DNA from 2 places in the Tissierella carlieri genome. Region 1 is predicted to be linked to the other one. Evidence: riboswitches for the same ligand, from Rfam matches in the RefSeq annotation. Region 1 holds a riboswitch; the other holds the start of a gene.

Region 1 (12,950 bases):
CTATGATCAGGATGGAATGCTTTGGAAAATTCTAATGGACCAAACAGCTTTTAATCTGGTTGTTCCTTAATCAGAACTGAAATTTTAATTACAAAATTTTCATATCCTACAACAGATAACTCATCTAAAACCGCATCTTCAAAAAAATATTCTGTTGGTTGTAGTTGATGCTGCTCTGTAAAGGTAAGTATTTTTTCATAAGTTTCTTCAATTGAGGAATAGCCATTTGTATGATATGCAGTTAAGTATCGACCTGCCTTTTTAAGATAAATATCAGCCTTTAGTAGTTGGGTAGAAACCTTTGTGTAGAAATAATCATAGGCATTAAAATCCATTTCAAGAATATTTGAACTATTAATCATCTGACCCACAGAATAAGGGATAAAGATATTATTTTCTATACAAGATTTTATGTGATTTGCAAAGGATATGAATACACTGCGTTCTCCTGTCCATGGTAGAGTAGGTGTCAAAAGCAATAACTCTTCCTTTTCTTCGGATATAGAAATATTTTTTGTATCTGCATTAAATAGAGATTTAGTAAGCTGTGATTTTTGTGAAATTAATTCCTTCATGGCAAGAAGCCGATCAATTTTTTTGTCAATTTCATCTTCCTGTTTATTTAATAAATCAATAAGTTTTTCTGGTCCCCGTATATCTAAATAAGCTTTAATTTCTTTCAATGGCATTCCCAATTCTTTTAATGCAGATATGACATAGAAAGGTTCAACTTGAAAAACAGAATAATATCTATATTCATTTTGTCCTTTTAGTTCTGGAGAAAATATGCCTATTTGGTCATAATGGAATAAAGTATGTTTTGTAACACCTACAATTTTTGCAAATTCTCCAGTTGTAAAGTAATTTTGTAAGTTTTTATTCATAAATAAAATCTCCTCTTGACTATCGGGTAACACTATACTTTATTATAATCAATGTTATATAAATTATCAATAGGAGGAAATCACCATGAAAAATTCGATAGATAAGGAATTTAATTTCTATTCACTTTTTAAATTTGCCCTTCCAACTATAGTGATGATAGTTTTTATGTCATTGTATACAATTGTTGATGGATTATTTGTATCTCGTTTTGTTGGAACAACAGCATTATCAGCAGTTAATATTGTATATCCAATTTATAATGTAATTATTGCCATAGGGCTCATGTTTGCTACGGGAGGAAGTGCAGTGATTGCTAAAAAAATGGGAGAAGGGGAAAGTCAAGCTGCAAGAGAAAACTTTAGTTTGATTGTTTTAGTTGGTGTTATGATAGGTTTGATTATTTTGGTATTAGGTATTGCTTTTATTAAACCCCTAGTAGTTTTATTAGGAGCCAATGAAGTAGTACTTCAGCTATGCCTTGACTATGGGAGAACATTTTTATTTTTTACTCCCCTTGCCATACTTCAAATGCTGTTTCAATGTTTTTTTGTTACTGCTGGAAAACCTGAGCTTGGACTTATAATGACTATTGTTGGTGGTTGTACAAACATTGTACTTGATTATATCTTTATTGTTCCAATGCAAATGGGTATTGTAGGTGCTGCAATTGCTACTGGAATCGGTATTACAATTCCAGCTGTTTTTGGGGTACTCTATTTTACTTTCCTCAGAAAGGGAACATTATATTTTGTAAAACCAAAGCTAGATAAAAAAGTTCTATGGGACAGCTGCTTTAACGGTTCATCTGAAATGGTGAGCAATATTGCACTTGCTGTGGTTACCTTTTTATATAATATAATAATGATGAAGTATTTAGGAGAAAATGGTGTTGCAGCAATTACTATTATGTTATATGCTCAATTCTTATTAAATGCTGTATTTATGGGATTTTCAATGGGTGTAGCTCCAGTTATTAGTTTTAATTATGGAAGCCAAAATATAATACAAATTAAAAAGATTTTTCGATACTGTATAACTTTCATTGTGGCAAGCTCGATTATATCCTATGCTGTTGCGGCGTTATCTGCACCATTACTCGTTCAACTGTTTGTTCCTAAAAACAGTGTAGTATATAATATTACTATAGAAAAATTTTATATTTTTAGTATCAATTTTCTCTTTGCAGGAATAAACATATTTACATCGGCTATGTTTACTGCATTTTCAAATGGTAGGGTTTCAGCAATTGTTTCTTTTATGAGAACTTTCGTATTTATTACAGCAGGACTTATTATATTGCCATTAATTTGGGGTGTAGAGGGTGTATGGTACGCTATGACCATAGCTGAATTCTTGGCTATGATAATGTGTATTATATATTTGGCTGTTTTTAGAAAAGATTATCATTATGCTTAAATATTAGAGTAATATAAAGATTTTATTTATGGTAACGTAAGTCATGGAGTTAGGGGCTACAAATAGATTATGACTTAGAGGGATATTAAAAATATATGTATTTTCAAGGGAAGTCTTTTGACTTCCCTTGATTCGATTTTAAAAGAGAATGTACATAACCATTATTATAATTTTTTATTTTATTTGAACATTTGAAACTATATTTGATTTATGAATAATACTCTAACTATCAAACTTCTGATATAATTATGATTCTATATTCGTAAAAATTAATGAGAATCGAATTTCAAGTTTTTACAGCCTAGTTCTTTTTTTCATCATAAACTTATGGGATTCCCTAGTAAAACCATATTGCTCATATAATCCGTGGGCGTCTTGAGTCGCTAGAATACCTAGCAATCCTTCTAATTCTTTAGTTGTCATAATATTTTCCATCAGTTTTTTTCCTAAACCATTGTTTCGATGATTTATGTCAACTATTATGTCACAAATCCAATAAACTGTAGAGTAATCTGTAACCACTCTACCAAATCCAACTAATTTGCCATTCTGGTATACTCCATAACAGATCGAATTTTCAATAGATTTAAATATTGTTTCTTCAGTTCTGTCATTAGCCCAATAAGATTGTTTTAATAATGATTTTACTGATTCAATATTTAATTTTGACTTATCTGTAGAGATATAATATTCAAAGTTGTTCATTTTATTACCTCCATAATTTTAATGATAATTTACCTAATAGCAGATAGGTTATTTAAATTTTATAGTTGAATCAGATTCTAGAATAAGTTCAAGAGAATTGCATAAGTTATCGATTTCTTCACTTTTAATTATTAATGGAGCATAGAAATGTAGATAATTATAAACATCTGAATATCCAATGAAAAAACCTCTTTCGAGAAGGACTTTAAATACTTCTGATGCTTTATGTCTTTTATCAAGAACCGCAACGTTCATCATTCCTCTTCCACGTACTTCCATTATTCCACCTGTACGTTCACCTATTTCAGCTAGTTTATGACGAAAATATTCTCCTATTTTATTTCCGTATTCAACGAGATTTTCATTTAACATGACTTCAATTACTTTCCTTGCTACCATACAACCTAGAGGGTCGTCCGTATGGGATTGAACGTATCTAAAATCTATTGACTCTACTATCTCTGCCAACTCTGAATGAACCAGCAAGCCGCTTATAGGATAGCCGTTTCCAAGACCTTTACCCACTGCAATAAAATCAGGAGAACTTGATTCACAGTCAAAGACCTTATAGTGTTGAAATCCAAACCATTTACCAGTTCTGCCGAAGCCTGTCGTAACTTCATTTGCTATAACAAAGCCTCCTGAATTTCTAATATTTTTAACTAAAAATGTGATTAGCTTATCTGGTGGACATAGGACAAGACCCCCTGAATTTCCAGATTCAAAAACAAATGCAGCCATATGTGAGAAATCTATATGATTATACTTACCACATTTTTCGCAGTTGGAATCTTTTGTACAGTTGAGGCATTCATATACATCTAGATCTACCCATTGATTAAGGTTTCTAGGCATTCTCAGTTCTGGAGATGTACCAAGATAAGAAATTGATAAGGAGAGTTTCTTTAGTCTACCAGTAACAAGTTCAGCCAGTAAAACAGCTAGAGAAACAGCCTCACTTCCCGATGACATAAAGGTGCCTTTATAGTTTCCATTAAGTTTAGACGCTTCAGTAAGTTCTTTTACTAAGGCCCCTGGGTGTTCTGTATCAAAATATTGATGAGTATGAAATAAATGTCCCGCATTTTCAACTATAGTCTCCACGACTTCTTTCTTGCTGTGACCTAGGACAGCAGCCCAACATCCTGATTCAAAATCAATCAGTTCTCCATATTCTTTAGTTTTGATTCGAGTACCTAAAGCTTCCATGACTGTTATGGAAGTATCTGGACTTGCAAACATTTTCATGCATCTATCTTTGTATAGTTCATCCACCTTTATTACCTCCAATATATTGAATTATTTTAGGTTAAGTATATAATGAAAAATATAGTAGTTCAATTATGTAAAATTCATTCTGTACTATTACAAAATATGGTGTAGAGGTGAAAAATGATGAAAAAAAGTAAAGTTGAGATGGTTAAGGATTTTATATTTAGAGAAATTAAGGATGGGAAAATAAAAAATGGTCAGCGGCTTCCAAGTTGCAGAGAAGTATCTTCATACCTTTCTATAAATAAAATAACTGTAAATAAAGCATATAACGAATTGGAAAGGGAGCATAAGGTATATAGTATTCCTCGCGGAGGTTTTTACTTGATTGATTCAGAAGAAAGGTTAAAGGTGGTGCAGGAAGAGGTGGATTTTAGGACAGTTAAGCCAGATGAAAAACTTATTCCATATAGAGAATTCACTCATGTAATGAATAAGGCAGTTGATATGTATAAAAATACATTGTTTGAATATGAATCTAGTGGTGGACTATCTTCTTTAAGGGATACATTAAAGTATGAATTTGAGAAGGACGGAATATATACTGCTGCTGAAAGGATAATAATTACCAATGGAGCCCAACAAGCTATAGGGTTAGTATTTCAATATCTATTTGGGAAAAGTAAAGGTAAATTACTTGTTGAATCTCCTACATACAGTCTTGCTTTAAAATTGGCAGATCATTTAGGTATTGATATTATAGGAATTGAAAGGAGAGTTGATGGTTTTGACTATAAAGAAATGGAAATAATATTTAAGTCAGGTGAAATTACTGCCTTCTATGTTATACCAAGACATCATAATCCTACCGGTTATACTCTTTCTGAAAAAGACAAGCAGAAAATTGCCGAACTCTCTTATAAATATAATGTGCTTATTATAGAAGATGACTATTTAGCAGATTTAGGCTCAAGAAAAGGTTCTATGTCAATACATTATTATGATATAAGCAAACGTACTATTTATATACGAAGCTTTTCAAAGGCTTTCATGCCTGGAATAAGGATGGGAGCAGCAGTACTTCCAGAATCCATGATTGAGGAAGTGATTAATATTAAGCATATTAGTGACTTGAATACATCAAAAATTCCACAAGCAGCACTGGATATTTTTATAAAATCAGGAATGTACGAAAAACATATTAAAAAAGTCAAAAAATCTTATGAAACTAAACTTAAGAAGGCAGCTAAAATCGTTAAATCATTAAGCCCGTTAGGTTTCAGTTGGTATGTTCCAGAACATGGAATATTCATATGGCTCTATCTGCCTGAGAATATAGAGGCTGTAGAATTTGAAAAGAAACTTGAACATCATGGGATTCTTGTAAAAGCAGCATTAGAATTCTTTCCAGAAAAATGGTCTAAAGAGAAGAATCAGAGGAATTATAACTACATAAGGATTTGCATATCTGGTGTTCCACAAGAAAGTATAGATGCTTTGGCTACTATAATTTCAGTTATGAAAGCTGAATAAAAATAATAGTATTTATAAAAGCTAAAGAAAAAATTATACTTTTGTAGCTTGATTATGTTATTACTATGGGATATAATCAATATAGTTAATATTTGTGGGGGGACTATAAATAGTTGAGAAGGTAAAACCTGACCCTTTGAACCTGTTGGCTAATACCGACGTAGGGAAGCAAATCACTTACATTATTGTATTTGATTAGGGTGCTTCTCCGTATAGAGAAGTACCCTATTATTATTTAGATAGAGTTATTAAGTATAAAAATTGATATAATTAATATTTGCGGGGGAACTATAAATAGTTGAGAAGGTAAAACCTGACCCTTTGAACCTGTTGGTTAATACCAACGTAGGGAAGCAAATCAATTACATTATTGTATTTGATTAGGGTGCTTCTCCGTGTAGAGAAGTACCCTATTATTATTTAAAATAGAGTTATTAAGTATAAAAATGAATATAATTAACATTTGCGGGGGGACTATAAATAGTTGAGAAGGTAAAACCTGACCCTTTGAACCTGTTGGTTAATACCAACGTAGGGAAGCAAATCACTTACATTATTGTATTTGATTAGGGTGCTTCTCCGTGTAGAGAAGTACCCTAATTTATTATATATAAAGAACAAAGGGAGGAATTTCAATGAAAAAGGTACTTAGTATTGCTGGATCAGATTGTAGTGGAGGTGCTGGGATACAAGCAGATTTAAAGACGTTTTCTGCACATGGGGTGTTTGGAATGAGTGTCATTGTTTCAGTAGTAGCAGAAAATACGAGCCGTGTTATCGATATACAAAATATTACTCCAGATATGATTGAGAAGCAGATTGATGCAGTATTTGAGGATATTGAGGTTGACGCTGTGAAAATTGGTATGCTGTCTACACAACTTTGTATGGAGGCAGTAGCAAGAAAACTGGAGCAATATAAGCCGTGTAATGTTGTAATTGATCCTGTAATGTATGCGAAAAATGGTTGCCCACTTATGGACCCCGATTCCATAGATACGTTGATCAAGGTTGTACTACCTTATGCTGATTTACTTACACCTAATATCCCAGAGGCTGAGAAGATATCAAATATTAAGATAAGCAGTACAGAAGATATGAAAATAGCAGCAAAGCTTATTTATGATATGGGGTGTAAAAATGTTCTTGTTAAAGGTGGTCATGCTATTGGAGATGCACTGGATATTTTATATGACGGTAAAGAGTTCTATTATTTTGAAACTCAGCGTATAAATACAAAAAATACTCATGGAACAGGTTGTACTTTCTCTTCGGCTATTGCTTCCAATCTTGCACTTGGTATGACTATGCCTATTGCTGTAAAGCAGGCTAAAAAATATATTACTACAGCAATTGAACATTCGTTAAACATTGGTAAGGGTAATGGACCAACACATCATTTTTATGACCTATATAAAAATGGTTTGAATATTAAGGAAAGTAAAGGAGATTTATAATGAAAAATGAAAATCAACAGGTGTCTACCTTTAGTCAAATATTATTATGGTTTGGTGCAGCAGTATCTATTGCTGAAATTATGACAGGAGCCTTGCTTGCTCCTTTGGGACTAGCCCAAGGTATTTGGGCTATTATTATTGGTCATGTAATTGGAGGAGCTATTCTTTTTCCAGCGGGGCTGATTGGTGCAAAAACTGGCCTTTCTGCTGCTGAATCTGTTCGCATTTCTTTTGGTAAATATGGTTCATTTGGGTTTTCGTGGATTAATATATTACAGCTTCTTGGTTGGACTGCAATTATGATTATTAACGGAGCAAAAGCATTTGATGGAATTACAAATCATCTTTGGGGCTATCAGAATGAAAGGTTATGGTGTATGGTTATTGGATTACTTATTTGTATTTGGGTAGTAATTAGTATTAAAAATCTGTCAAAATTAAATACTGTAGTGATGACGGTCTTGTTTATATTTACAATTATTCTTGGTTTTACGGTTTTCAAAAATACTAGTGGAGTAATTGTAATGGAAGAAACTATAAACTTTGGTACCGCGGTTGAACTTAATGTAGCTATGTCCCTTTCTTGGCTTCCTCTTATATCTGATTATACAAGAAAGTTGGAGAAGAAAATCACAGGTACTTTATGGAGTGTAATAAGTTATTTTGTTGGTAGTACAGTGATGTTTGTAATTGGACTCGGTGCAGCAATTTACGCTGGCACATCGGATATTACAGCCATATTAATGTCTGCAGGACTTGGCTTGATTGCTCTTGTAATTGTTCTATTTTCTACAGTTACTACTACATTTCTCGATGTTTATTCTGCAGGAGTAAGCACAGCGAATTTAAATAAAAAGGTAAATGAAAAGTTTGCTGCTGTTATTGCATGTGTCGTAGGTTCATTACTTGCAATGTTTGTTCCTATTAGTCAATATGAGAATTTTTTATATCTTATAGGTTCTGTATTTGCACCTTTATTTGCCATTCTGTTTGTGGATTATTTTCTGTTGCATAAAAAAGATATAGATCCTAGTCACTCTCATAGCATAAGAAACATAATTTTATGGGTGATTGGATTTATCGTTTATCGTTTACTTATGCCTTATAACTCTATTATAGGAATCACGTTGCCTGTAATGGCGGCAATTGGTTTTATATGTTTTATTATAAATAAAAGAAAGGCTGGAAATACTAATGAATTATTTAACTAACGCTTGCGTGGACTTGCTCCGCGAAGTCAGGATAAAAAATCCACTGATTCATAATATCACTAATTATGTGACAGTAAATGATTGTGCAAATGCCATTTTGGCAATAGGAGCCTCTCCTATTATGGCAGATGATGTTGCAGAAGTAGAAGAAATCGTTTCAATATCTTCTGCTCTTGTAATTAATATAGGAACTTTAAATCAACGAACTATTACTTCAATGATTATCGCAGGAAAAAAAGCCAATGAACTTCATATTCCCGTAGTTTTAGATCCTGTTGGAGCAGGTGCCTCTTCACTGCGAAACAAAACAACACAGGAAATTCTCTCAGAAGTAAAAATAGATATAATTCGTGGAAATTTATCAGAGATCTCCTTTGTAGCTGGACTAAGTGCTTCTACAAAAGGAGTTGATACTTCAAAAGCAGATGAAAGAAATGATGCGGAAGCTATTGCGAAGTCAGTGGCGAATAAATATTCTTGTGTTGTGGGAATTACAGGACAGGTAGATGTCATTTCAGATGGCATTCGTGTTGCTAAAGTAGCCAATGGTCATAAACTGCTTTCCAAAGTGACTGGTACAGGCTGTATGACATCTGCACTTGTAGGTAGTTTCTGCGGTATAACAAAGGATTACTATACAGCAACGGTTACAGGAATTACTGCAATGGGAATTGCCGGTGAGATTTCCTTTATAAAAACTAGAGAAATGGGAACAGGTAGTTTTCATATTGGTATCATTGATACTTTATCAAATATGAACAGCACATATTTCGTAGAAAGGGCGAAGATAGATGAAACCGAATATTGATTATACACTCTACCTTATAACAGATAGAGAGCTTATGAGTACAGAAAAACTGGAAACTGCTGTAGAGCAAGCCATTTTAGGCGGTTGTACGGTAATACAATTGAGAGAGAAAAATTGCTCATCTTTAGAGTTTTTTGAAATAGCAATGAAAATAAAGGAAATTACAGATAGATATCAGATTCCATTAATAATTAATGACCGAATTGATATTGCATTGGCGATTGATGCTGATGGTGTACATGTTGGTCAGAGTGACATACCTGCAACCATTGCAAGAAAATTGATTGGTGACAATAAAATCCTTGGTGTATCTGCATCTACCTTTGAAGAAGCAATAAATGCACAGTCAGAGGATGCAGACTATCTTGGTGTCGGAGCAATGTTTACAACTGGTACGAAAACAGATGCAAAGATTACATCCATAGATGAACTTGCACGAATACGAGAACATATTAAACTGCCTATTGTGGTGATTGGAGGAATTAATAAGACTACAATACCAAAATTTGAAGGCATAGATATCCATGGGCTTGCAGTGGTCTCAGCTATTATTTCGCAACCAGATATAAAAGAAGCGGCTAAGGAGTTAAAAAGTATGTTTAGGAAAGGAAAAAATTGATGACTGCTTTTAGAGCTGCATATTTGATTTAGATAGTATAGTTTTCAAGAGTCAACAGATAATTTTTAAATTATTTGTTGACTCTTACACTATGGTATACTTTATACTGTAATTGAGCTCAAAAAACACATATATGTGAGATAAGATAAATGTTAAAAATAGGTGATTTTTCAAAACTATCAATGATCAGTATAAGAATGCTACGTCATTATGATGAGATTGGTTTACTTATTCCCGAGAGTATAGATGATTTTACAGGTTATAGATATTACAGTGAAGCACAATTGCCTCTTGCAGGTCGTATTAATGCACTAAAAGATATGGGATTTAGCCTGGCATCTGTTTCTAAAATACTGAAAAATTATGAAAATCCACAGGCTCTAAGGGAATATTTATTGTTAAAACAGACAGAAATTCGAGAACAAGCGGAGGAAATAAATCGACGTTTACTGCTCATTGAGACTACTATTCAGAGACTTGGAAAGGATGATAAGACAATGAATTACAATGTAACGTTAAAAGAACTTCCTGAAAGATATGTGGCAAGCGTACGTAGGATAATTCCTAACTATGATCAGGAAGGAATGCTTTGGAATATTCTCATGGAAGAAACAGCGTCTCTTCATATGCAAGATGGTGAACCGTGCTATACTTTAGCTATCTTTCATGATGGAGAGTATAAGGAAAGTGGAGTAGATGTAGAAGTTCAGAAATCAGTGCGTGGAAATTATGAAGACACTGAAAATGTTAAATTTAAGACCGTTGCCCCCATTCAAATTGCATCAGCTACCTACAAGGGAAGTTATGACCAAGTTATAGAAGTGAATGAAGCTGTAGCCAACTGGATTCGAGATAATGGATATGAATTTAATGGTTTATCCTTCTGTATTTACCATGTTAGTCCCTATGAAACACAGAATCCTGAAGAATGGGTAACGGAAGTATGCTACCCTGTGAAAAAGAAATAAAATGAAATGATAAAAATCGTCTGTTATAAATACGGACGATTTTTTGATGTTTTATAAATACTACCCGCTATGAATTGATTTCCAAAAGTTAGAGAAAAAATCTAATATTTAGTTAAAATCCAAACTTATAGTGGCGATTTTAAACTATCTGTTATAGAATATATGCATAGTACAGGTTATTCTGCACGTCATGCAGCAGCAAATTTTAATATAAAATCCCATATATCGATGTGCAAGACTATCAAAATAATAAGGAGAATAAAATGGAGATTAAGACAAGACTAATTAAAGAGGATGATTATATAACAACAGAATGGTCAGGAGGGAAGACTACTCAATTATTTATCTATCCAGAAGGTTCAAATTATAAAGAGTTTAATTTTAAATTCAGATTAAGCTCTGCCACAGTAGAACTAGAAAAATCAGAGTTTACTAAATTAGAAGGAGTAAATAGATTTATTACGCCACTTGATAATGAACTTAAATTAACACATAATCATAAAGAATATATCAATTTAAAGCCCTTTCAAGTATACGAATTTGATGGAGCAATAGATACTACTAGTTATGGTCTGGCAAGAGATTTTAATTTGATGCTTAGGAATGGAGCTAAAGGACAGCTTGAGAGCATTTATATAGACAAAGAACATTTAGTAGTAGAAGAAATTTCTTTCGATTTTAAGGAAGCCTTTTGTTTCATATATACTTGGGATAATGAGGTATATGTTGATATCAATGGAGATACAAATCCTATTAGCCCATTTCAGACTCTTTTAGTTAGGTCTAATAACAATACTCTAAATCTAAAACTAAGATCTGAAAATCTAGCTAATGTTTTAATAGCAAAGGTATATGTATAATTAAACATAGAAGAGCATTTGCTGTATTTTAGACATTATGTCTTAATTTATTGATATACAGGAATAACAATAAAAGCAATAAAATAATTAAAAAACGAACATAACTGTTCGCTGTAATTATTTTATTGCTTTTTATATTTGTACATGATATGATATAAGATACGCAATAAATCAAAAATATACAATTATACATTTTTATCATAACATATTTAAAAGGGCGTGTCAATAGGATATTGAAAAAAATAAAAATAATTTATCATAGGAGGAGATTTATTTTGTTATTCGAAATAACTAGCTTAGGTTCATCCTTGATATTAAAACAAGCTGTGGCAGAAATAGAAAGATGTAATGATTTTACTGCTCAGTTTAGGCTGACTTTATCCCATCATGATGCTGTCGAACTAGTTGAAACTCGTGCTCTGGCATTAAAAACCAATGGTCGGATTGAATTTGGAGGAGGTTCCATCAACAAAATAATTAAAGAGTTTTGTGATTCCCCTTATATTTCTATGTACAACTATGCTGAAACACTTCACGAACTTACTGAAATCTTTTATTTTTATAAAAATGAAACACTTGATTTGATGAGCGATGATGAATTGATAAAATTTATGAAGAATAGTTTTGATGGAAAATGCCAGGGATCATTGGAATTACTTTCAGAAAGAGAACTTGCTAATATGGCTCGCAACTTAAGATATGGATATCCTCCGGATTATTCGGAGGATTTGGAAGAATATGAGGAGGATGAATATGGGGAATATTAAAAATCGACATATCATTGATAGTAATAATTTGAGTGAAGAATCGTATTTTATTTCGATTCTGCAAGAGGCATATGCTTGTGGACTTCTATATGATTCAGATATTGAAAATATTCAGTTGCAATGTATTGATTTTTTAGCATATAAAAGTGAAAGATACAATGGTGGCGAAAGTAGTTCCATAAGAGTAGAGGTTGCTGAGAATATAATGAAATCCAATCTCTACACAATAGGGCTGTATTTAAAATCATTACCTGATGCTCACAGTGCGGTTAGTGAACTCAAATCAACAAGGATTGATGAAATTTATAAGAAGGGGAGAGATTTGATTGATGAGAAAATTCGCACTGTAAAACATATCTACAAGCTGGCTAAAAAGAATAAGGTTTTTACATTAAATTATACTTATAATGCAACCCTTGATGATAATGGGATAGGAACTTTTTTTAGGTCATATAATCCAGATTATGAGGCTCATGAGACTCCTGCATCAATAGATTATCAGCTCTGTA
Region 2 (12,950 bases), on a different contig from region 1:
AATCAGGATGCTTTTTACGCATCTAAGGATTTATATTTTCCCTTATATATGGTGGCCGATGGAATGGGAGGACATAAAGCTGGAGAAGTAGCAAGTACTATGGCAAGAAGTATTATTGAAAGCAATTTTTTGAAGGCAAAAGATAATCTATTACATGAAAATATAATAATCAAGTTGATAAAAGAATCAATAGAAGAAGCTAATACAAAAATATATCTTAAGTCCCTAGAAGATGAAAAATATAAAGGTATGGGTACAACTATAACGTTGGCCTACATATTTAAGGATAAAATTTGTATAGGACATGTTGGGGACAGCAGAGCTTATTTAATTAGAGAAGGGAATATATGCCAAATAACGGAAGACCATTCCTTTGTAAATGAACTTCTAAAAACTGGTAGCATAACGAAAGAAGAAGCAAAAATCCATCCAAAAAGAAATATGATAACTAGAGCTGTTGGTTCTAGTAGTATTATAGAAATGGATTTGATAATTAGAGAATGTAATAAAAATGATATATTACTATTGTGTAGTGATGGCCTTTCTAATATGTTAAAGGAATTTGAAATTAGGGATGTTTTTATGGGAGAAAATGATGTCCAAAAAGCCTGTGAGACTCTGGCTACTATGGCCAACAATAAAGGTGGTTTCGATAATATTACCATAGTGGCTATTAAATTTAATTAGATGAGGTGAAAAGATGATAGGCAAGATTTTAGGTGGAAGATATGAAATAATAGAACAAATCGGAGGCGGAGGCATGGCTTTAGTATATAAAGCAAAGTGCCAGCTACTAGATAGGTTTGTAGCTATAAAGGTTTTAAAAGATGAATTTGTAAATGATGAAGAATTTGTTAGAAAGTTTAGAAGAGAATCTCAAGCTGCTGCTAGTCTTTCTCATCCAAATATAGTGAATATATATGATGTTGGTGTGGAAAGCGATGGAAATAATCAGATTTATTATATTGTTATGGAATATATAAAGGGCAAGACATTAAAAGAACTTATAAAAGAAAAAGGTAAATTATCTATAGAGAATGCATTAGATTATTCCTATCAAATAGCAGAAGCTTTACAACATGCTCATAAAAACCATTTAGTTCATAGAGATATAAAACCACACAATATTATGATTACAGATGATAATAGAGTTAAGGTTACAGATTTTGGTATAGCTAGAGCAGCAACAAGTTCTACAGTGACTACCACTTCTAATGTTTTGGGTTCTGTTCATTATTTTTCTCCAGAACAAGCTAGGGGAGGATATACTGATGAAAAGTCTGATATATATTCTCTTGGTATAGTTATGTATGAAATGGTAACAGGAAAATTACCTTATCAAGGGGAAAGTCCAATAACTGTTGCACTAAAACATGTTCAAGAAGATATAAAGCCTCCTAGAGAGTTAAACAGTCAGATACCTATAGGCTTTGAAAATATTATTTTAAGATGCGTCCAAAAAAGGCAGGCAGACAGATATAGCAATATTACTGAACTAATAAAGGATTTAAAAAAAGTAAGAGACAATATAGAGGATGCTGATTTTGAAGATATAAATGGTTATGATTCCCATACTAAAATAATTCCTATAGTTGATGTAGAGGATGATGAAATTGTGAAAAGCAAGAAACAGGTAAAAAGTACAAAGAAGACAAGTAAGAAGGATGGTAGCGGAAAAATTATTTTCTTAGGTATATTTTTGGCATTTCTATTGGCAACTAGTATTTGGTTAGGAGCCTATAAATTAAAAAGCTTCTTTATTAGTGAAGAAGTCACTGTTCCTAAAATAACTGGAATGCAAGAAGAACAAGCTAAAAAAGAAATAGAAGATTTAGGTTTGAAATTTGAAGTTGTTGGTAGAAAGAAAAGTAGTGAGTTCAAAGCTGGTGAAGTTATGACTCAAAACGAAGAAGAAAATGCTAAGGTAAAAAAAGGTTATACTATTGAAGTGACCGTAAGTGAAGGGGATAATCTTGTAAAAGTTCTCGATGTAGTAAATAGGGATTTAGCAGATGCAGAAGAAATTCTTAACGATGCCGGATTAAAGACAAAAGTAGACTATGAACATTCAGACACCATACCTGAAAATGTGGTGATTAGTCAAGATCCAGATAGTGGCTCTGTAGAACCAGGTACTAGAATTAAATTAGTTGTAAGCCAAGGGGAAGAAATAAAGCATGTAAATATGATAAAAGTAGTTGGACTTAATATTGAAGAAGCTAAAAAGAAAATACTTGATTTAGGCCTTGAAGTTGGGGATATAACACCTCAGCCAAGTGAAACTGTAGCTAAAGATCAAGTAACTTGGCAAAGTTATGTACAAGGAACAAAGTTAGAGACAAAGACTGCTGTTGATTTATTTATAAGTAGTGGACCGAGTGAGGAATCTATTAATAATGGAGAAGAAAATGATGTTAGTAATAAGGAGAGACCAATAACCTTCTTATTGACTCCATTGCCAGAGGTAGAAGAGACCACAATTAAGATACTAAGAACTCAAGATGGTATAACAGATATAGTATATAATAAAAAGCATAAGGCTACTGAAGAATCAGTTTATGAAACATTTAGTGGTAAAATAGGTGCTGTATTTGAAGTATACTGTAATGATACACTTGTGCATCAAAGGACTATAACTAAGGATGAATAGGGGGCTTTTATGGTAAATGGGATAATAATAAAAGGCATTGGTGGATTTTACTATGTAAAAACAGAATCTGGTATAGTAGAGTGTAGGGCAAGAGGTATATTTCGAGAGGAGAACTTAACTCCTCTCGTAGGAGATAAAGTAAAGATTAGGATAAGCGATGAAGATAATACAGGATATATTGAAGAAATATATCCAAGAACATCTCAGCTCTTAAGGCCACCAGTAGCAAATATTACTCAAGCTATAATAGTCATGAGCATAAAAAAGCCAGATGTTAATACTTGGCTATTAGATAGATTTCTTATAATGGCTGAGCATGAAAAACTGGAAATTATGATTTGTATAAATAAGTCTGATTTAATGCCAGAGAAGGCATTAGAACTGAAAACTATTTATGAAAATATAGGATATAGAGTGATAAATACTAGCGTACTAACGGGAATTGGTATTGATGAATTAAAAATTGCATTAGATAATAATATATCAGTATTTGCTGGTCCTTCAGGTGCTGGAAAATCATCTCTATTAAATGCAGTTAATAGGAATTTCAAGCTGGAGACTGGTGATGTAAGCACTAAGACTAAAAGAGGTAAACATACTACTAGACATGTTGAACTTTTAGAATTACACGATAATGCCTTTGTTCTTGATTCTCCAGGTTTTAGTTCTTTAAATATAGATTTTATTGAAGAAGAGATTCAATTAAAAAATTATTTTAAAGAAATATATAAATATGGAGAAAATTGCAGATTTATTAGTTGCTTACATGGAAATGAACCAGATTGTGAAGTGAAGAAACAAGTAGAAGAAGGAAATATTGCTAAGGAGAGATACGAAAATTATTTACTTTTCCTTGAAGAAATAAAAAACATTAGGAGGTACTAATATGGCTAAAATTGCGCCTTCATTACTTTCAGCAGATTTTGCTAATTTACAGGATGAAATAAAGAAAATAGAAAATGGTGGTGCCGATTATCTTCATTTAGATGTAATGGATGGTATCTATGTACCTAATATTACCTTTGGACCTCCAGTAATAAAGAAACTGAGGAAAATTACTAAAATCCCTTTTGATGTACATTTAATGATAGATAAACCTGAAAGGTATATTAAGGATTTTGTTGATGCAGGTGCTGATTTAATAACTGTACATCAAGAGGCAACTACTCATCTTCATAGAACTATACAGGAGATAAAATCCTATGGCATCATGGCAGGCGTATCACTAAACCCTGCTACACCATTAGAGTCTATAGAGTATGTTTTAGGGGATTTAGATTTAGTTCTTATTATGACAGTGAATCCAGGGTTTGGGGGACAATCCTTCATTGAGTCTATGAAGGGAAAAATAAAAAGACTAAGAAAAATAATTGATGAAAGAGAACTAAATATTATTGTTGAAGTAGATGGTGGAGTGAAATTAGATAATGCCAAGGAAATCTTAAATTGTGGTGCTGATTTATTAGTAGCAGGTTCAGATGTATTTGGAGCAGAAGATATAGAACATAGAACTAGACAATTTAAACAGTTGTAAATTAATAATTATATGCTATAATAGAATTAATTGAAGAAGATTAACACTAGGGGAGCCAATTGGCTGAGAGTGGATTTATCCCGACCCTTATGACCTGACCTAGGTAATGCTAGCGTAGGGAAGTGTGTATTAGCCTTTAAATACCCATTGCCTACGTTGGTAATGGGTTTATTAATTTAAAGGAGGAGAGTTTTTATGGTGAAAAGATGGGATGTAAAGATGTTGACAGAAGGTGGTATGATGATTGCTCTAGCTACTATACTAAGTTATATTAAAGTCTATGAGGCACCTATGGGAGGATCAGTTACTGCTGGAAGTATGATTCCAATTATTTTATTTGCCATTCGTTGGGGTTTAATACCGGGATTAGCCATAGGAAGTACTTATGGTATATTACAATTTATCTTAAAACCTTATTTCTATCATCCAATTCAATTTGTGTTAGACTATCCGCTAGCTTTTGGTTTGCTAGGTTTAGCTGGAATTGCATATTATATAAAGGACAAGAATTCTTTTAAAGGATATTTAAATGTTTTTTTAGCTGTATTTATAGGGATATTGGGAAGAATGATATCACATGTTTTATCAGGTGTAGTTTTTTTTGCTGAATATGCTGGAGATAAAAATCCTTGGATTTATTCAATTGAATATAATGCTTATTATTTAGTTCCAGAATTAATTATTTCTTGTATTGTAATCGCAATTATTTGGAAACCATTAAATAAGGCAATAAAAGCAAAATAAGAAAAACTTCTAAATGAAAATTAGCAGAAGTTTTTCTTGGTCACTGCATAGGTTACTTGCACAAAATCAAAGATTTGGACAATTTGCTTAAAATTCATTGACGGAAAGTTCTTAATACTATACTATTAACGTAGAACTTTCCTATTCGTTATAAAAAAGGATGATGTAAATGAAAGGGTTAATCATTTCAAGTGGGACTATTACAGATTATAGTATATTAGAGTTAGTAGTTAAGGAATCTGATTTTATTATATGTGCAGATGGAGGAATGAATCATCTTGCAAAAATCAATAAAAAGCCTAATTTAGTAATGGGCGATTTAGACTCTATTAGCGAATCTGCATTAAATTATATAAAAGATAACAATATAACTGTGGAAAAGTATTCATCTATTAAAGATGCAACTGATACTGCCCTTGCTATGGAATATTTAATAGATAAAGAGTATAAGGAAATTATACTAATGGGAGTGACAGGAACTAGACAAGACCATACCATGGCAAATATATTTTTGCTAAATACTTTACATGATAAAGGAATTAAGGGAAAAATCATAGATGATAATAATATTATCTATTTAATAGACAACTATATGGAATTACAGTATTTAGAGGATAAATATATCTCTATTGTACCAATAGTAGAAGAGGGAATAATTATATCTTTAAAGGGTTTTTTCTATAATTTAGATAGAGAATTTATTAAATTTGGATCTACCCACGGAATCAGTAACAAAATTATTGATGATATTGGAATAATTGAAATTCATAGAGGAAAAGCATTAGTATTTATTTCAAAAGATTAAAGCTTAGGATAATTATCCTAAGCTTTTTGTAACTATTTCTTTAATGTTTGAATACAATATAATAAAGTATTATAGGGGTGTTGATTATGAAGAGGTTTTACTATAGGTATATACAAAAAATGAGAAAAATAATAGGTATAACTTTAGCTGCAGTTGGTTTTTTAATAATTATTAAGTTTATACCTATAGAAGTACTTCTAATATTAATTGGAATCGGATTACTTATAATGGGAGCATTGATCCTAAAAATAAAATAAGGCTTACCATTTTTATATGGAAGCCTTATTTTATTACATAATTATAGTGCTCTTTCAACATATCCAGATCTTAAACATCTAGTACATACATTAACTTTTTTTGTTCCACCATTAACTACAGCTCTAACTGATCTAATGTTAGGTGACCAACTTCTTGAACTCTTTTTATTTGAGAAAGTAACTTTGTTACCAAATACTTTTCCCTTTCCACATACTTCACAAACTTTCGCCATGAAAAACACCTCCTTAATCTACTACTGAAAATACTTTAAAGTATATTTTCTACATTTCAATAATAACACATTATATTCTAACATAATAATTAGTAAAAATGCAACCAAAATGTATTATTATCTTATTATAATCATAGGATTTAGTTGAACTATTTTTACATTTAGGGTAAAATATAGAATATGGTATATTGAAAAGAAGGAGGCGATTATACATGCCAGCCAAGACCAATACAGAATATGGAGCAATTAGTATAGATGACAATGTCATAGCCACTCTTGCAGGAATATCTGCAATGGAGAGTTATGGTATAGTGGGTATGGCTTCAAAGAATGCGACAGATGGATTATTTGAGTTATTGAAATGGGACTATTTATCTAAAGGTATAAAGGTATATACAAAGGATGATAAATTGACTATTGACTTACATGTTATATTGGAATATGGTGTAAGGATTTCTGTAGTTGCTGAGAATATAATTGATAGGGTTAAGTTTAATGTTGAAAATTTAACTGGTCTAAAAATAGACAAAATAAATGTACATGTACAAGGAATAAGAGTTGAAAAGTAGTTTGAGGAGGTACTATAATTGAAAATTGAAATTCTAGATGGGGCAATGCTTAAAAAAGCTTTAGCTGGTGCAGCAAAGTTCCTAGAAGATAATAAAGAGGAGGTAAACTCCTTAAATGTTTTTCCTGTTCCTGATGGAGATACAGGTACAAATATGTCGCTTACAGTAAATTCTGCTATAAAGCAAGGACTTAACCTTCATGAAGATAGTGTTTCTAAAATAGCATTAGCCACTTCACATGGATCATTAATGGGGGCTAGGGGTAATTCAGGTGTTATTTTATCACAGCTTTTTCGTGGATTCGCAAATGGTTTAAATGGAAAAGATACTGCTGATGTTAGAACACTTGCTGAGGCTTTTAAACAGGCTGCTGATACAGCATATAAAGCTGTTATGAAGCCAACAGAAGGGACTATATTAACAGTAGCTAGAGAGTGTGGAGAATATGCTATTTCTATTTGTAAAGAAGAGAGAGATATTTTAGTTTTTCTTAAAAAAGTAATAAATCATGGAGAAATAATTTTAAATAAAACTCCAGAAATGCTTCCAGTTTTAAAGCAAGCAGGGGTTGTGGATGCTGGAGGCAAAGGTTTAATTTATGTATTGACAGGTGCATATAATGCTTTAGCAGGTATTGATAAAATCGAAGTTAAGACCCCAGAAAAGAAGAAGGTGGAACAAAAGGAATATATCCACCATGAACATATAGATACTGATGATATTAAATACGGTTATTGTACAGAATTTATAATTAATACTAAATATGAGGACATTGATTTATTTAGAGATGAATTATCATTACAAGGCGATTCACTACTTGTAGTAGGTGGGGAAGGTCTAATAAAGGTACATGTTCATACAAATAACCCTGGAATAGTACTTGAGAAAGCTCTTAGTATTGGAGAACTGACAGATATAAAAATTGATAATATGAGATATCAACATGAGGAGATTTTATTAAAATCGGAATTATCTAAGTCTAATAATGTAGAAAATAATGATTTTGAAAAGGAATATTCCTTTGTAGCAATATCCATTGGGGAGGGAATTGATGAAGTATTTAAGGGACTTAATGTAGATTATTTAGTCTCTGGTGGGCAAACAATGAATCCAAGTACAGAGGATATACTTAAGGCCATTGATAATACTTCAGGTAAAAATGTATTTATACTTCCTAACAATAGCAATATTATTTTAACAGCAGAACAAACCAAGGAACTTAGTTCTAGAAATATTATAGTTATTCCTTCTAAGACTATACCTCAGGGGATTGCTGCATTACTAGCTTTCGATGAGTCTAAATCTGTAGATGAAAATACAGAAAGTATGAAAGAGTCCATAGCTTACGTTAAAACAGGTCAAGTTACTTATTCTGTTAGGGATACAGAATTTAATAATACAAAAATATATAAAGATGATATTATTGGAATTGCTGAAGGCGATATAATAGCAAATGGTAAGGAGATAAATGAAGTTGCTATAAAACTACTTGATAATATGGTTGACGAGGATACTTCACTAATTACAATATTATACGGAAGTGACTTAACTGAAGAGTTAGCTGAGGATTTAGAAAATTATTTATCTAGTGCGTATAATGATATAGATATAGAATTAATATTTGGTGGTCAGCCTATATACTACTATATATTTTCTGTAGAATAATTTACCCTGCCCTTTGGTGGGGTTTTTTAATATGATTAATTTTGGAGGGATCATATATGGCAGTAAATATTCAATATTTAAAAGGTGTAGGTCCCAAAAGAGCTTCTAGATTAAGAAAATTAAATATAAATACTGTAGAAGACTTAATGTATTTTATACCTAGGGATTATGACGATAGATCAAAATTTAAGACTTTGAGAGAATGTATGATAGGTGAAAAAGTAAGTTTAGAGGTTGAAATAATTGGTAAAGCCAATATACTTAGACCTAGAAGAAATTTATCTATTATAAAAATTCCCGTCAAAGATAGTTCTCATAATGCTTATTTAGTGTGGTTCAATCAAGAATATTTAAAAGATAAATTTATAGTTGGTGAAAAAATAATAGTAAACGGTAAAATAAATAAGGTAGGTATGGAGATTCAAATAATGAGTCCTGTTTTTGAGAAATCAGGAACTATGAATAAGGTAGGTCGAATAACTCCTATATATTCCTTAACTGAAGGATTAACTAATAACGAGATTATGAAGATAATAGATTATTCTATCAAGGAATATATAGATCAGATTAGAGAATTTTTACCACAGGAAATAATAGATAAATATGATCTTATGGATATAAAGGATGCTATCATAAATGTTCATTTTCCTATGAATAGTGTACTATTGGAAAAGGCTAGAAAGAGACTTTCATTCCAAGAACTTTTAACTTTACAAATGGGACTTTTTATTATTAAAAATAGAAATTTTACAAATAATAAAGGTATTAGGTTTAATAAAACTGTAGAAATAAATGACTTTATCCAAAAGCTACCTTTTGAACTTACAAACTCACAAATTAAAGTCTTTAAAGAGATCGAAGCAGATATGGAAAATGACATTCAAATGAATAGACTAGTTCAGGGAGATGTGGGATCAGGAAAAACTATAATAGCAGTCCTTGCAATGTTTAAGGCTATATCTTCTGGATATCAAGCTGTCATGATGGCTCCTACAGAGATATTAGCTAGTCAACATTTTGAATCAATTAGAAAGTTTTTTTCTGGCTATAATATTAGGACGGAGCTATTGGTTGGAAGTCTTTCTCCTAAAGCTAAAGAAGAAATTTTACTAGACTTAAAAGAAGGAAGAATAGATATTTTAATTGGGACTCATGCTGTAATCCAAGAAAATGTAGAGTTTAATAGATTAGGCCTTGCTATAACAGATGAACAACATAGATTCGGTGTGAAACAAAGAGCTATTTTATCACATAAAGGTAATAATCCAGATGTAATAGTTATGACTGCAACTCCAATTCCTAGGACTTTAGCCCTTATTTTATATGGAGATTTAGATGTTTCAATTATTGATGAATTGCCACCAGGTAGAAAGGAAATAGAAACATATGCTGTTGGGCCTGAGATGATAGAAAGGATTAATAATTTTATTAGAAAACAAATCTTAGAAAGTAGGCAGGCATATATAGTTTGTCCTTTAATTGAGGAAAGTGAAACCTTGACTGTTAATGCTGCGGAAGAACTATATAAGGATTTTAAAGATAATATTTTTAAAGAATTTAAAGTAGGACTGCTACATGGTAAAATGAAACCTAAGGAAAAAGATTTAGTCATGGAAGAATTTAAAAATCACAAAATTGATATACTTGTATCTACTACTGTTGTAGAGGTAGGAGTAAATGTGCCAAATTCCAATATCATGGTTATTTATAATGCAGAGAGGTTTGGATTAGCTCAATTACATCAACTAAGGGGAAGAGTTGGTAGAGGTGAACATCAATCTTATTGCATATTAATAAATGAAAGTAATAATCAAATATCTAGGGAGAGAATGAGAGTATTACAAAATTCTACTGATGGATTTAAAATCTCTGAAAAAGATTTAGAACTTAGAGGGCCTGGAGAATTCTTTGGAACCAGACAACATGGATTACCTGAGCTAAAAGTTGCAAATTTATTTACAGATATGGATATTTTAAAAGTAGCACAAAAAGAAGCTGTAAATATAGTAAATCAAGATCCAAACTTAGAACAAGAAAAATATAGAGAATTAAAGAAAAAAATACAAGAAATGTTTTCAAATTTAGGAGAATATTCTACATTTAATTAATTTCTATTTTAATATTGGCAATATATGATAAAATACTAGTGATATAGTTTTTAAGGAGGTAAATATTTGAGAGTTATATCAGGTTTAAGAAAAGGACATAAATTAAAAGTACCTAAAGGAATGAGTGTAAGACCAACTGAGGATAGAACTAAGGAATCTTTATTTAATATATTAGGACATATTGATGAAGATAGTGTAGTATTAGATGCATTTGGGGGTTCTGGTTCTATAGGTATAGAGTTTTTAAGTAGAGGAGCAAAGACTTGCTATTTTGTAGATAATTCTATAGAAAGTATAAATATTATCAATGAAAATTTGGAGCATACAAAGTTTTTATCACAAAGTATTGTAATTAAATCTGATATTCTATCGATAGTAAAGAAATTTGGTATAAAACGATTGGTATTTAACTATATTTATTTGGATCCTCCTTTTCGCCAGAATGGTTTAATTGAAAAATTACTAGAGGTAATTAATAGGGAAAATATTTTGGCTAATGATGGTATAATAATAATAGAACATGAAAAAGAATTAGATTTAGAAGACAATTTATCTGGGTTTCTAAAATCAGATTTTAGAAGATATGGCAGCAAATCTTTATCATTTTACAAGAGAATGGACTAAGGAGGAAATTTTATGAAAGCAGTGTATCCAGGTAGCTTTGATCCAGTTACCTATGGTCATTTAGATATTATAGAAAGAGTTTCTAAAAAAGTTGAACATCTTATTGTAGCTGTATTAAATAATCCCTCAAAAAAAAGTGTTTTTTCATTAGAAGAAAGAATTCAATTGTTGAGGGAAGTTACAAAAGAATTCCCTAATGTGGAGATAGACTATTTTTCTGGACTTCTTACTGATTATGCAACAAAAATGAATTGTACAACTATGATTAGAGGTCTAAGGGCTGTTTCAGATTTTGAATATGAAATGCAAATGGCTTTAGTGAATAAAAAAATAAACAATGAACTTGAAACTTTTTTCATGGTATCTAGCAGTAAATATGCATATCTAAGTTCAAGCATTGTTAAAGAAGTAGCTATGTTTGGTGGAAATATTTCCTGTTTTGTTCCTGAAGTTGTTGAACAAGCTTTGAAGAATAAATTTAGAGGAGGGCTATAATACTTATGGAAGTTTTAAAATTAATTGATGAAATTGAAGATATTGTAGAAGCTGGGACAAGCTTACCATTCTCAGGGAAAGTTATGGTGGATAAATTTGAAATTTTAGAAATATTGAAAGAAATTAGAATTAAGTTACCAGATGAAATCAAGCAAGCAACTTGGATAAAAGAAGAAAGACAAAGAATTCTAGCAGAAGCTCAAAAGGATGCAGATACGTTATTAAAGGAAGCAGAATATAGATTACAAGAGTTAGTTGATGATGATGAGATTACAAAAAAAGCAAATTCCAGGGCAGAAGAAATAATTACAAAAGCCCAAACAAATGCCAAAGAAATTAGACTTGGTGCCATGGATTATGCTGATAGTCTTCTAGAAGAGACTCAAGAGAATCTGAAAGAGTTAATTCAATTGTTAAATGAAAATAGAAAAGAATTAAGAGGCTCTAATTAGAACCTTTTAATGTCTTAAATGCTGTTGAAACAAGCATTGATAATAAGAATATATATATAATCATAATTAAAGCAAGTTTTGTTGAACTAGTAAGTAAATAAATCCAATTAGACAAATTAAATTGATTATTATAGTACATCGGATAGTAAATAGTAGGCTGTATATAGTTCTGATATTTTAACAGATATAGTGCATAGCCAAATAATACTGATAATATTCCATGTAAGAATTTGGATACTATATATAGCTTAGTATTTATATCTGTATTGTTGATGAAGCTGAGTGCTTGACTATGAACAGAGAAACCACTCCATCCAATCGTAAAGTTAAGGATTAATATTTTTGTAATTAAACTTGACTGTGAAGCTGCAATATTTTTACAGCCTATAGTAACTTCAAAAAATCCTATAATTATACCTTTTATTAATTGTATATCTATAGGTAATAAATTGCTTAGATGATAGATTATATTATTTAAGAATTCCATATTAAATAATATTTCAACTATTACTGAGTAGAAGATTACTAGACCACCTATCAATATAATAGTATCCATACTTTCTTTGACAGCCTTTGTTATCAAAGAACCTATGGATTTTTTTGTTTTTATCCATGTAACATATGATTCTTGAATTTCTTCAAATAGATTTCTTTTTTTTGAGATAATAAGCCTTCTATTATTGGATTTATAAAAGCTAAATAATAAGCCTAAAACCAATACAGATAAATAATGAGGGATAATAATAAGTGGTGCAAGCTTAGAGTCATTTAACATTCCAATGCTAACTGCTCCCAGCATAAAAAGAGGTCCAGA

Evidence for each region. A riboswitch is a leader RNA that binds a small molecule or an ion and turns the genes downstream of it on or off. The one in region 1 is predicted to bind thiamine pyrophosphate.
Region 2: another riboswitch for thiamine pyrophosphate. It lies ahead of thiT (energy-coupled thiamine transporter ThiT); the one in region 1 lies ahead of thiD (bifunctional hydroxymethylpyrimidine kinase/phosphomethylpyrimidine kinase).

Annotation. Positions count from the first base shown of each region.
Region 1 covers NZ_JAHLOH010000050.1:42,321-55,270, reverse strand. Annotated here, with positions in the region: gene KQI38_RS18445 (MerR family transcriptional regulator) at 51-884, opposite strand; gene KQI38_RS18440 (MATE family efflux transporter) at 970-2,301, shown strand; gene KQI38_RS18435 (GNAT family N-acetyltransferase) at 2,596-3,006, opposite strand; gene KQI38_RS18430 (aminotransferase class III-fold pyridoxal phosphate-dependent enzyme) at 3,055-4,281, opposite strand; gene KQI38_RS18425 (aminotransferase-like domain-containing protein) at 4,402-5,751, shown strand; TPP riboswitch at 5,838-5,936, shown strand; TPP riboswitch at 6,023-6,121, shown strand; TPP riboswitch at 6,209-6,307, shown strand; gene thiD (bifunctional hydroxymethylpyrimidine kinase/phosphomethylpyrimidine kinase) at 6,387-7,208, shown strand; gene cytX (putative hydroxymethylpyrimidine transporter CytX) at 7,208-8,419, shown strand; gene thiM (hydroxyethylthiazole kinase) at 8,403-9,227, shown strand; gene thiE (thiamine phosphate synthase) at 9,211-9,846, shown strand; gene KQI38_RS18400 (MerR family transcriptional regulator) at 9,996-10,814, shown strand; gene KQI38_RS18395 (HutD family protein) at 11,078-11,674, shown strand; gene KQI38_RS18390 (DUF6323 family protein) at 11,950-12,441, shown strand; gene KQI38_RS18385 (DUF6179 domain-containing protein) at 12,428-12,950, shown strand, end outside.
Region 2 covers NZ_JAHLOH010000053.1:71,324-84,273, forward strand. Annotated here, with positions in the region: gene KQI38_RS19345 (Stp1/IreP family PP2C-type Ser/Thr phosphatase) at 1-687, shown strand, start outside; gene pknB (Stk1 family PASTA domain-containing Ser/Thr kinase) at 701-2,650, shown strand; gene rsgA (ribosome small subunit-dependent GTPase A) at 2,660-3,535, shown strand; gene rpe (ribulose-phosphate 3-epimerase) at 3,537-4,184, shown strand; TPP riboswitch at 4,223-4,322, shown strand; gene thiT (energy-coupled thiamine transporter ThiT) at 4,380-4,928, shown strand; gene KQI38_RS19370 (thiamine diphosphokinase) at 5,098-5,733, shown strand; gene KQI38_RS19375 (hypothetical protein) at 5,820-5,990, shown strand; gene rpmB (50S ribosomal protein L28) at 6,032-6,223, opposite strand; gene KQI38_RS19385 (Asp23/Gls24 family envelope stress response protein) at 6,436-6,792, shown strand; gene KQI38_RS19390 (DAK2 domain-containing protein) at 6,811-8,457, shown strand; gene recG (ATP-dependent DNA helicase RecG) at 8,514-10,565, shown strand; gene rsmD (16S rRNA (guanine(966)-N(2))-methyltransferase RsmD) at 10,632-11,189, shown strand; gene coaD (pantetheine-phosphate adenylyltransferase) at 11,202-11,684, shown strand; gene KQI38_RS19410 (ATPase) at 11,690-12,136, shown strand; gene ylbJ (sporulation integral membrane protein YlbJ) at 12,129-12,950, opposite strand, start outside.